3 regions of the Solwaraspora sp. WMMD1047 genome follow, and region 2 is predicted to be linked to each of the others. Evidence: riboswitches for the same ligand, from Rfam matches in the RefSeq annotation. Region 2 holds a riboswitch; each other region holds the start of a gene.
What was found. Region 2 has a riboswitch for cobalamin ahead of O7627_RS32395 (prenyltransferase/squalene oxidase repeat-containing protein). Riboswitches for the same ligand answer to the same signal wherever they lie in the genome.
Positions count from the first base shown of each region.

Region 1: linked by a shared signal. The riboswitch ahead of O7627_RS04805 (ribonucleoside-diphosphate reductase subunit alpha) and the one ahead of O7627_RS32395 (prenyltransferase/squalene oxidase repeat-containing protein) in region 2 are both predicted to bind cobalamin.
Region 3: linked by a shared signal. The riboswitch ahead of cobN (cobaltochelatase subunit CobN) and the one ahead of O7627_RS32395 (prenyltransferase/squalene oxidase repeat-containing protein) in region 2 are both predicted to bind cobalamin.

Region 1 is NZ_JARUBL010000001.1:1,024,775-1,028,043, reverse strand. Features, by position in the region: gene O7627_RS04805 (ribonucleoside-diphosphate reductase subunit alpha) at 1-2,111, opposite strand, end outside; cobalamin riboswitch at 2,226-2,432, opposite strand; gene O7627_RS04800 (ABC transporter substrate-binding protein) at 2,490-3,269, opposite strand, start outside.
Region 2 is NZ_JARUBL010000001.1:7,083,363-7,086,631, forward strand. Features, by position in the region: gene O7627_RS32385 (hypothetical protein) at 1-22, opposite strand, end outside; gene O7627_RS32390 (prenyltransferase/squalene oxidase repeat-containing protein) at 112-1,557, opposite strand; cobalamin riboswitch at 1,674-1,758, opposite strand; cobalamin riboswitch at 1,964-2,099, shown strand; gene O7627_RS32395 (prenyltransferase/squalene oxidase repeat-containing protein) at 2,186-3,226, shown strand; gene O7627_RS32400 (hypothetical protein) at 3,250-3,269, shown strand, end outside.
Region 3 is NZ_JARUBL010000001.1:5,816,375-5,819,643, reverse strand. Features, by position in the region: gene cobN (cobaltochelatase subunit CobN) at 1-1,312, opposite strand, end outside; cobalamin riboswitch at 1,392-1,517, opposite strand; gene O7627_RS26520 (precorrin-3B synthase) at 1,584-2,906, shown strand; gene O7627_RS26515 (precorrin-8X methylmutase) at 2,903-3,269, shown strand, end outside.

The DNA.
Region 1 (3,269 bases), 6.1 Mb from region 2:
AGGTTCAGCGACTGGCTCTGGTCGATGTAGGGGGCGCGGGCGGCGGCCAGGTCGATCAGCGCCCGCTGGGGCAGCTCCCAGGCGGTGCGGAACAGCTCGCGCAGGTCGACCGGCAGCGCCGTGATGCCCTGCACGGACCCCTCGGCCCGCTTGATCTCGGCCCGGATCTGCTCGGTCCACAGCCCGTGCGCCTTCAGCTCCCCGACCAGCGCGGTGTTGATCTGCATGAACTCGCCGGAGAGGGTCTCCCGCTTGAACAGGTTGGAGACCTGCGGCTCGATGCACTCGTAGCAGCCGGCGATGGAGGCGATGGTGGCGGTCGGGGCGATCGCCACCAGCAGCGAGTTGCGCAGCCCGTGCACGGCCAGCCGCTCCCGCAGCGCGGCCCACCGGTCGGTCTGGGTGGGCGTGACCCCCCACAGGTCGGGCTGCAGCTGCCCGGCGGCGGCCCGGGTCTGGTCGTACGCCGGGTGCGGGCCGAACCGCTTGGCCAGCTCGACCGAGGTCTCCAGGGCGGTCAGGTAGATCTCCTCGGCGATCCGGGTGGACAGCTCCCGGGCCGGCTCCCCATCGAACGGCAGCCGCAGCGCGAAGAAGACGTCCTGCAGCCCCATCACGCCGAGCCCGATCGGGCGCCAGCGCGGGTTGGACGCCGCCGCCTGCTCGCTCGGGTAGTAGTTGATGTCGATCACCCGGTCCAGGAAGGTCACCGCCGTCCGGACCGTGCGGCGCAGCCGGTCCCAGTCGACGTCCCCGCCGGCCAGGTGCGCGCCGAGGTTCACCGAGCCGAGGTTGCAGACCGCGGTCTCGTCGTCGGAGGAGACCTCGACGATCTCGGTGCAGAGGTTGGAGAGGTGGACCACGTTGCCGGGCGCGCCGGTCTGGTTGGAGAGCTTGTTCGAGCGGTCCTTGAAGGTCATCCAGCCGTTGCCGGTCTGGGCCAGGGTGCGCATCATCCGGCCGTACAGGTCCCGGGCCCTGACCTGGCGCACGTAGCGCCCCTCGGCCTCGGCGGCCCGGTAGACGGCGTCGAACTCGTCGCCCCACAGGTCGGGCAGCTCCGGCACCTGCGCCGGGTCGAACAGCGACCACAGCTCGTCGGCCTCGACCCGGCGCATGAACTCGTCCGGGATCCAGTTCGCCAGGTTCAGGTTGTGGGTGCGCCGGGCGTCCTCGCCGGTGTTGTCGCGCAGTTCGAGGAACTCCTCGATGTCGGGGTGCCAGGGTTCCAGGTAGACGCAGGCCGCGCCCTTGCGCCGGCCGCCCTGGTTGACCGCCGCCACCGAGGCGTCCAGGGTGCGCAGCCACGGCACGATGCCGTTGGAGAGCCCGTTGGTGCCCCGGATCAGGGCGCCCCGGGACCGGACCCGGGACCAGGAGATGCCGATCCCGCCGGCGAACTTGGACAGCTTGGCGACCTGGGCGTACCGGTCGTAGATGGAGTCCAGCTCGTCGCGGGGCGAGTCGACCAGGAAACACGACGACAGCTGGGTGTGCCGGGTGCCGGAGTTGAACAGCGTCGGCGAGCTGGGCAGGTAGGCCAGGCTCGACATCAGCCGGTAGAAGTCGATCGCCTCGGCCGGGTGCTCGGACAGCCCACAGGCGACCCGCAGCAGCCAGTACTGCGGGGTCTCGATGACCTGCCGGCTGCTGGGGTGGCGCAGCAGGTAGCGGTCGTAGACGGTGCGCAGGCCGAAGTACTCGAACCGCAGGTCACCGGCCGGGTCGATGGCGTCGTCCAGCTTGCGGGCGTTGGTGGCGACGAACCGGGCGGTCTCGTCGCTGATCAGGCCCTCGGCGTGGCCGAGCCGGATGGCCTGGCTGAACGAGGCGATCTGCTGCCCGCGTACCTCCTTGTCGAGGTAGCCGGCGAGCAGCCGGGCCGCGAGCTTGGAGTACTGCGGCTCCTCGCCGATCATGTCGGCGGCGGTCTGGATCGACAGCCGGTCCAGCTCGGCGGTGGTGGCGCCGTCGTAGAGGCCGCTTATCGTCCTGGTGGCCACCCGTAGCGGGTCCACGTCGGTCAGGTCGTCGGCCCACCGCTCGACCGCCCGGACGATCTTGTTCACGTCCACCGGTTCGGTGGCCCCGCTGCGTTTGCGGACCCGCATCTGTCGCTCCTCGCTGTCGCCTCCGGGTGGAGGGCGCGCGGGCGGACAGGCGTGGACGCGCAGCGTCACCGCCGTCGGCCGTCCCGCGCGGCCTCGGACTCCCGCGCACCCGTCGCGGGCACGCGGCACAGTGGCAGGTCTTCGGACTCGTGGGCGTGCGTGTCGCTGCCTACTGGCCGTCGCTTCCCAGGCTTGCGCCCAGTGCGTCATGACGGCGGTCGTTCCCACTCACCGCTGCGGGGCAGTCCCGGATTCACACCGGGTTCCCTGTTACCCCGACCGGGCTGGGTGCCCGGCCGAACCAAACTGCGCGGTCACTATATCTAGTAGCGAGAGCCTCGCGTCCACCCAGATGTCGTGTCGGGCGTGTCGCGCGGGTCAGGCCACCCGGGCGATCACCGGGCCGGCCGGGGTGGCGACCGCGTCCGGGTGCAGGATCGCCGCCATCGCCTCGACCCCGTCGACCAGGCGGGGGCCGGGGCGGACCACCAGGCCGTCGGCGTCGATCGCCCAGACCGGCACCCCCGGGAACCGGGGTGCGACCGTCTCGGCCTGCCGGACCGCCCCGTCGAGGTGGAACCCGCACGGCGAGACGATGATCACCTCCGGCGCCGCGTCGTGGAACTCCTGCCAGGTGGTCTGCACCGACCGGGCGCCCGGCCGGCCGGCCACCGGCTCGCCGCCGGCCGCCCGGACCAGGTCCGGCACCCAGTGCCCGGCCGTGAACGGCGGATCGACCCACTCGACGACCGCCACCCGGGGCCGGGGCCGGCCCCGGACCGCCGCCGCCACCGCCGACAACCGGTCCCGCAGACCGCCGACCAGCGCCGCCGCCCGATCGGGTACGCCGGTACGCGCCCCCACCTCGACGATGGTGTCGAGCACCTCGTCCAACGTGTACGGATCGAGCGAGAGCACGTCGGACCGGCAGCCGAGGTGGTCGAGCGCGTCGGAGACGTGGTCGGACGGCAGCGCGCAGACCCGGCACAGGTCCTGGGTCAGGATCAGCTCCGGCGCCAGCTCGGACATCGCCCCGGCGTGCAGGGTGTAGAGGTCCTCCCCGGCCGCCAGCCGGGACTTGACGTAGTCGTCGATCTCGGCCGGGCTCATCCCCCGGGTGTCCCGGCCGCCGACCACCACCGTCTTGTCGGCCCGGGC
Region 2 (3,269 bases):
CGGCGACGATCACCGCCGGGATGATCCGGACGAGCCGACGGATCAGTCCGCCGCGCCCGGTGCCCGCGTCGCTCCCCCGCTGGCCCGCCGCGGCGGTGACGCAGGCGCCGGTCATGACATCCGGTCCCGGCGACGTCGGCCCGCCAGGAGCAGAGCGGCTCCGGCGGCGATCGTCATGACGCCGACCAGGACAAACGTCACGATAGAGGCTCCGGTGGTGGGCAGCGGTCCGCCACCGGGTGGGGCTGGGGGGGCTGGGGGCGTCGGGGTGCCGGTGGGGGCGACGGTCGGCGTCGGTTCTGGCGCGCCAGGGCTGGCGGTCGCCGTCGGAGTGGTGCTCGGGCTGGCACTCGGCGTCGGGGTGTCCGTTGGGGCCGTGCTGGGCGTCGGCGTGGCGGACGGCTCGGGCACCGGGCCTCCCGTGCCGATCTGACCGAGCGGTACCTGTGCCAGGCCGAGGACGGCCTGGGCGCTGGCCCGACGCCACTGGTCCAGTTCGAACTCTCCGATGCCGTTCGTGACCGCTGTGGCCAGCGCGTCGGAGGTGTACGCGATCGCGCCGACGTGGGCCGCCGCCGCGCCGGCGTTCGCCGGGGTGAGCTGCTGGGCGGCGATGAACGCGGCGGCCTTCGCCGCGGCGTCGCGTTCGCCGACGGCGGCGAGCGCCTGCCCACCGAGACCGGTGCTGTTGGTGTTGGGATAGTCGGTGAAGCCGGAGCCGTGGAACGATCCGTCCGCCGCCTGTTCCGCGAGCAGCCAGGAGGTGGCCGCGGCTACCGGCCCGGCGGTGCCGCTCGCTCCGGCTTCGGCGGCGGCGAGCAGGGCCTGGACCGCCATGGCGGTGGCGTCGACGTCCATGTTCTGTTCCGTCGCCGGATCATCAACACAGGACGTGCCGGTGGCACCGGGGTAGAGCCGGAACCCACCCCCGGGACACTGCTGTCTGACCAGGAAATCGACGGCCGGCTGCGGTACGCCGCCGGAGCGGGCCAGCCCGATCACGGCCAGCGACTGACCGAAGAGGTTGGACCCGGCCGCCGTACCCAGGTTGAGGTCGTGGAGCCAGCCCGCCCGGGCGCCCTCGTCGGACCCATGGATCAGGCCCTGGGTACGCGCCCGCCAGTCGTGCCCGCCGAAGTCGGTCGGATCCAGGCCGGCCGCGACCACCGCCACGAGCACCTTGGCCGTCGAACCACCGGTGATGAAATCTCCCGCCTCGGTACGGATGGCCGCGTAGCCGTCGGCGTTGGCCGCCAGGCTTCTGGTGATCGCGGCGACGGCGGCTGGCTCGACCTCGGCGGCGCGCAGGGCGAGCAGCGCGTCGATGGTCAGTCCCCAATCGCTACCGACGAAGCCTGGCAGTCCACCGTCGACGAGTTGGCCGGCCAGCCAACGGGATGCGGACCCGGCGGCGGTATCCGCCCCGACTCCGGCGGAGACGGCAACCGGCCGCATCGCCGGTGTAGCCGGATGGATGACGGCGATTCCGGCACTGGTGGTCAGGAACGCGAGGGCGGCAACGGCCGGAAGGAACCGGCAGAGCAGGCGACGAGCCATCGAGGGGACCTTTCGGGGAGCGGTGACCGGCACCGCATCCGCCCGCCGCCGATGGCGATGGCCGACCCGGGGCTCGATCCGTAGACCACGACGTGTGAGCCGCTCACTCCACGGTCGGGCATTCCGGCTCGCGGCGGTGCCTCAAGGGACACCGGTTCGCACACGGTTGCGGGTCAGCGCCGGCATCGCACCGGCTTCCCCCGACTGGGAGCAGATTCAGTTGTGACGGGCCGCTACCGAGTATGTCAGACGCGCGACGTCGGGACTCCTCACCCGGCGCCACCGTTGCCGGCCGATCGGACCGAATAGCGGATCCGCACAGTGGTTGACAGCCACCTCACAGTATTCGGCCCCGGCTGATCCCAGGTGGACCACGGCAGCGCCGTTGACGACCGAGACCCACCCCCCCACACTTTGCGTAGCAGATCAACACCTGTGCGTTGATGGGGGAAGTCCGGTCGGAAGCCGGCGCTGGCCCGCAACGGTAGGCGGCGAACCTCACGCCGCGAGCCCGAATACCCATCCACGCCCGGCTGCAGAAGGTTTCCCACCCGTCGTGGCCCACGGGTCGGGGCTACCCGGCGCCTCCCGGGTTGCTTCGGCACCCGGGCCGGAAAGGCGCCGTCCGATGGCAGCTCGCCGCCGCGATCGTTTCCGCCTCATCGCCACCAGCGTCCTCACAACTCTCGCCCTGACCGTGACCGCGGCCACCCCCGCTTCTGCGACGCCGCCGCAGACCCACAACCGGACCGACGCGGCCGCCGGCTGGCTCGCCCGACAACTGGTCGACGGTGAACGCCTCGAAGTCGTCTTCGACGGCGTCGCCTACCCCGACCAGGGCCTCACCATCGACGCGATCTTCACCTTCGCCGCCGCGAAGCAGGCCGACACCTACGCCACCAACGCGATCACCTGGCTCGCCGAACCCAGCGTGATCACCGGATACATCGGTGACGGCATCGAAGCCTATGCCGGAGCCACAGCCAAGCTTGCGCTCGCGGCCCAGGTCCGTGGCCTCGATCCAGCCTCCTTCGGCGGAGTCGATCTGATCACCCGTCTCACCGGCCTGATGGCACCGTCGGGCCGGTTTTCCGACCAGTCCGCGTTCGGTGACTACAGCAACATGTTCAGCCAGTCGTTCGCCGTCATCGCCCTGGACCGGGCCGCCGGGGCGCCACCACAAGCGGTGTCGTACCTGAGTAGCAGTCAGTGTCCGGACGGAGGCTTCCCCGTCCAGTTCGCGCTGGCCACCTGCACGAGCGACGTCGACGCCACCGCGATGGCGATTCAGGCACTGGTCGCGGCCGGTGAATGGCACGAAGCCCACGCCGCGTCGCAGTGGCTGGTCGCCGTCCAGGCCGCGGACGGCTCGTTCGCCGCGGGCGGGGTCGCCAACGCCAACAGCACCGGCCTGGCCGCCCAGGCACTGGTGACGACCGGTCGGCTGCTGACCTGGTGGCGTGCCCGCCAGTTCCTGCTCAGCCTTCGGGTCGACTGCCAAGGCGACCCCGGCGACCGGGGTGCGATCGCCTACGCCGCCAGCGGCTTCGATCCCAGCACCGCGCCCAGGGCAACCGCGCAGGCCGTACCAGGGCTTGCGGGGGCCAGCCTGGTCAACCTCTCCGCCACCGGCTCCCGGCCGGACGCACCGACCCTGGCCTGCACATGAGCTCGGCACCGTACGGAGGAACCATGACAATACCGATCCGCCG
Region 3 (3,269 bases), 1.3 Mb from region 2:
GGATCCGCACCGGGTTGCCGGCGAGCTGCTCCTCGGTCAGCCACTCCTGATCGTGGCCGCCGGCCGCGATCAGGGCATGGATCAGCCGGTCCCCGTCCGGCGCGGGAGCCGCGGCGTGCCCGTCGGCGGGCGGCGAGTCGGTAGGCGGCGCGTCGGCGGGCACCAGGCCGGGTAGCGCGTCCGGTCCCTCGGTCGGGCCGACGTCGTACCCCTGGGCGGCCATCGCCCGCAGCAGCGCGACCGCGCTGGCCGGGGTGTCCAGCCCGACCGCGTTGCCGACCCGGGCGTGCTTCGTCGGGTACGCCGACAGCGCCAGCGCGATCCGGCGCCGGGCGGGCGGGGTGTGCCGCAGCCGGGCGAGCCGGACGGCGATCCCGGCGACCCGGCCGGCCCGTTCCGGATCGGCCACGTAGCGGGGCAGCCCGTCCGCGTCGGTCTCCTTGAACGAGAACGGAACGGTGATCAGCCGGCCGTCGAACTCGGGCACCGCGATCTGGGTGGCCGCGTCCAGCGGGGAGAGACCGTCGTCGCTCGCCGACCAGGTGGACCGGCTGGCGGTCAGGCTGAGTGCCTGCAGGATCGGGACGTCCAGGGCGGCCAGCGCGCCGACGTCCCAGCTGCCGTCGTCCCCGCCGGCGGCGGCGTCGGCCGGCCGGGTGCCGCCGGCGGCCAGGACGGTGACCAGCAGGGCGTCGGCCCGGCCGAGCGTGGCCAGCAGCTCCGGCTCGGGATTGCGCAGGCTGGCGCAGAAAATCGGCAGCGCCCGGCCGCCGGCGCCGTCGACCGCGTCGGCGAGCGCCTCGACGAAGGCGATGTTGCCGCTCATCTGGTGCGCCCGGTAGTAGAGGATGCCGATCACCGGCCCGTCCGGGCCGGCCGGCTCGCGCGGCAGCAGACCCCAGCTCGGCTGCTCGACCGGCGGCGCGAAGCCGTACCCGGTCAGCAGGACCGTGTCGGAGAGAAACCCGAACAGCTCCCGCAGGTTGTCCGGACCGCCCTGGGCCAGGTAGGCGTGCGCCTGGGCGGCGGTGCCGACCGGCACCGTGGAGCGGGCCATCAGGTCCGCGTCCGGGGTCTGCTCACCGCCGAGCATCACCACCGGTACGCCGCTGGCGCGCAACGCGTCCAGCCCTTCCGACCACATCCGGTAACCGCCGAGGATGCGAACCAGCACCAGGTCGGCGCCGGCGAGCAGGTCGGGCAGGTCGGCCGGACCGCGTTCCAGCCGGGCCGGATTGGCCAGCCGGTAGTCGGCGCCACTGGCCCGCGCGCTGAGCAGATCGGTGTCCGATGTGGAGAGCAGCAGGATCATGCCGTGACCCGGCCGGCAACGATGAGCATGGGTGACTCCTCCCCGGGTCCGCGCCCGTGGTCGTCGTGCGCGCTGGCCGGAGTCTCCTGGCTCCCGGATCGACGCTCGCCCCGACCTTCCGGCTCGGTGTCGAGCCGTGGTCTCGCGTGGGGGTCACTCCCCGGTGACAGTGGCGGGACCGCCCCGGATTCACACCGGGTTCCTCCGTGTCCACCGCGTGCTGCTGGGCCGGCGCGGGGTTGCGCCGGTGGCCCGACTCTACGATGTCGCCATGCCCGACGTCGTGCCGCCTCGCTCCGCCGGTGACCGGTGCCCCGGCGCGCTGCGGGTGCACGAGGCCGCCGACGGCGGCCTGATCCGGGTACGCCTGCCAGGCGGGCAGCTCGATCCGGCGCAGCTGCGGACGGTGGCCGACTGTGCGGCGGAGTACGGCGACGGCACGCTGGAACTCACATCCCGGGCGAATCTGCAGATCCGTGGCATCCCGCCGGGTGGCGCCGCGGCCCGGTTGGCCGACCGGCTCGCCGGCGCCGGGCTGCTCCCCACCGCCACCCACGAGCGGGTCCGCAACATCCTCGCCTCACCATTGAGTGGTCGGGACGGCGCCGGCCGGCCGGACATCCGGGAACTGGTCCGCGCGCTCGACCGGGCCGTGCGGGCCGAGCCGGCACTGGCGGCGTTGAGCGGGCGGTTCCTGTTCGCGCTGGACGACGGGCGGGGTGACGTGGCCGGTCTGGGCGCCGATCTGTGCTGGCGGGCCGACACCGGCGCGTTGCTGCTGGCCGGCCGGGACCATGGACTGCGGATGCCGATCGTCCGGGCGGTGCCGGGCCTCGTCGCCGCCGCCCACGGCTTCCTCCGGCTGCGCGCCACCGAACCGGAGCCGGCCGCCGTGTGGCGGGTGACCGACCTGTCCGGCGGCCCGGCCCGGCTCGCCGAAACACTCGCGGCGGCGAGCGCCGACCGCCCGGCCGGGGCGCTCGCGGCGCCCGCCGGGCGGGTGCCGGAGATCACCGATGACCCGGCGCCGGCTCCGGGGGCGGTGGCCGCCCCGTACGGTCGGCTCTGCGTGGTGGCCGGCGCGCGGCTGGGCCGCCTCCGGGCCGACCAGGCCAGGCTGCTCGCGGAGATTTCCGCCGAGGTGGAGGGTGGGTCGCTCGTGGTGACACCGTGGCGGAGTGTGGTGGCCGACGCCGGGCCGCAACCGGTCATGGGCCTGCTGGCCCGGATGGACGCGGCCGGGCTGATCGTCGAAACCGCCTCGCCGTGGGCCGGGGTCAGCGCCTGCGCCGGCCGGCCCGGCTGCGCGCGGTCACTGGCCGACGTCCGGGCCGACGCCGCCTCGGCGGTCGCCGCCGCCGGCCCGGTCCCGGACGGCCGCGAGCCGACCGGCGGCGAGTCGTTCGGCGGTTCGGCGGCCGGGCGCCGGCTGCGGATGCACTGGGCCGGCTGCGAGCGGCGGTGCGGTCTGCCGGCCGGCCCGGTTGCGGTGGCCGTGGCGACCGGGGACGGCTACGCGGTGACCGCCCCGGGCGGCCCACCGCCGCCCGGACCGCTGGCCGAGCGGGTCGCCCAGGCGAGGACGCCCCGGTGAGCGCCCCACCCCCGGCCGGACCGGACTACGACTACGTCCGCGACGGGGCGGAGATCTACCGCCGCTCGTTCGCCACCATCCGGGCGGAGACCGACCTGGCCCGGCTCCCCATCGACCTGGCCCAGGTGGCGGTGCGGATGGTGCACGCCTGCGGCATGGTCGACCTGGTCGACGACATCGCCGCCGCCCCGGACGTGGTACGGCGCGGCCGGGCCGCGCTGGCCGCCGGGGCGCCGATCCTGTGCGACGCGGCGATGGTCGCCGCCGGCATCACCCGGACCCGGTTGCCGGCCGGCAACGAGGTGATCTGCACGCTGCGACACCCCGACGTGCCGGGGCTGGCCGAGCGGCTCGGCACGACCC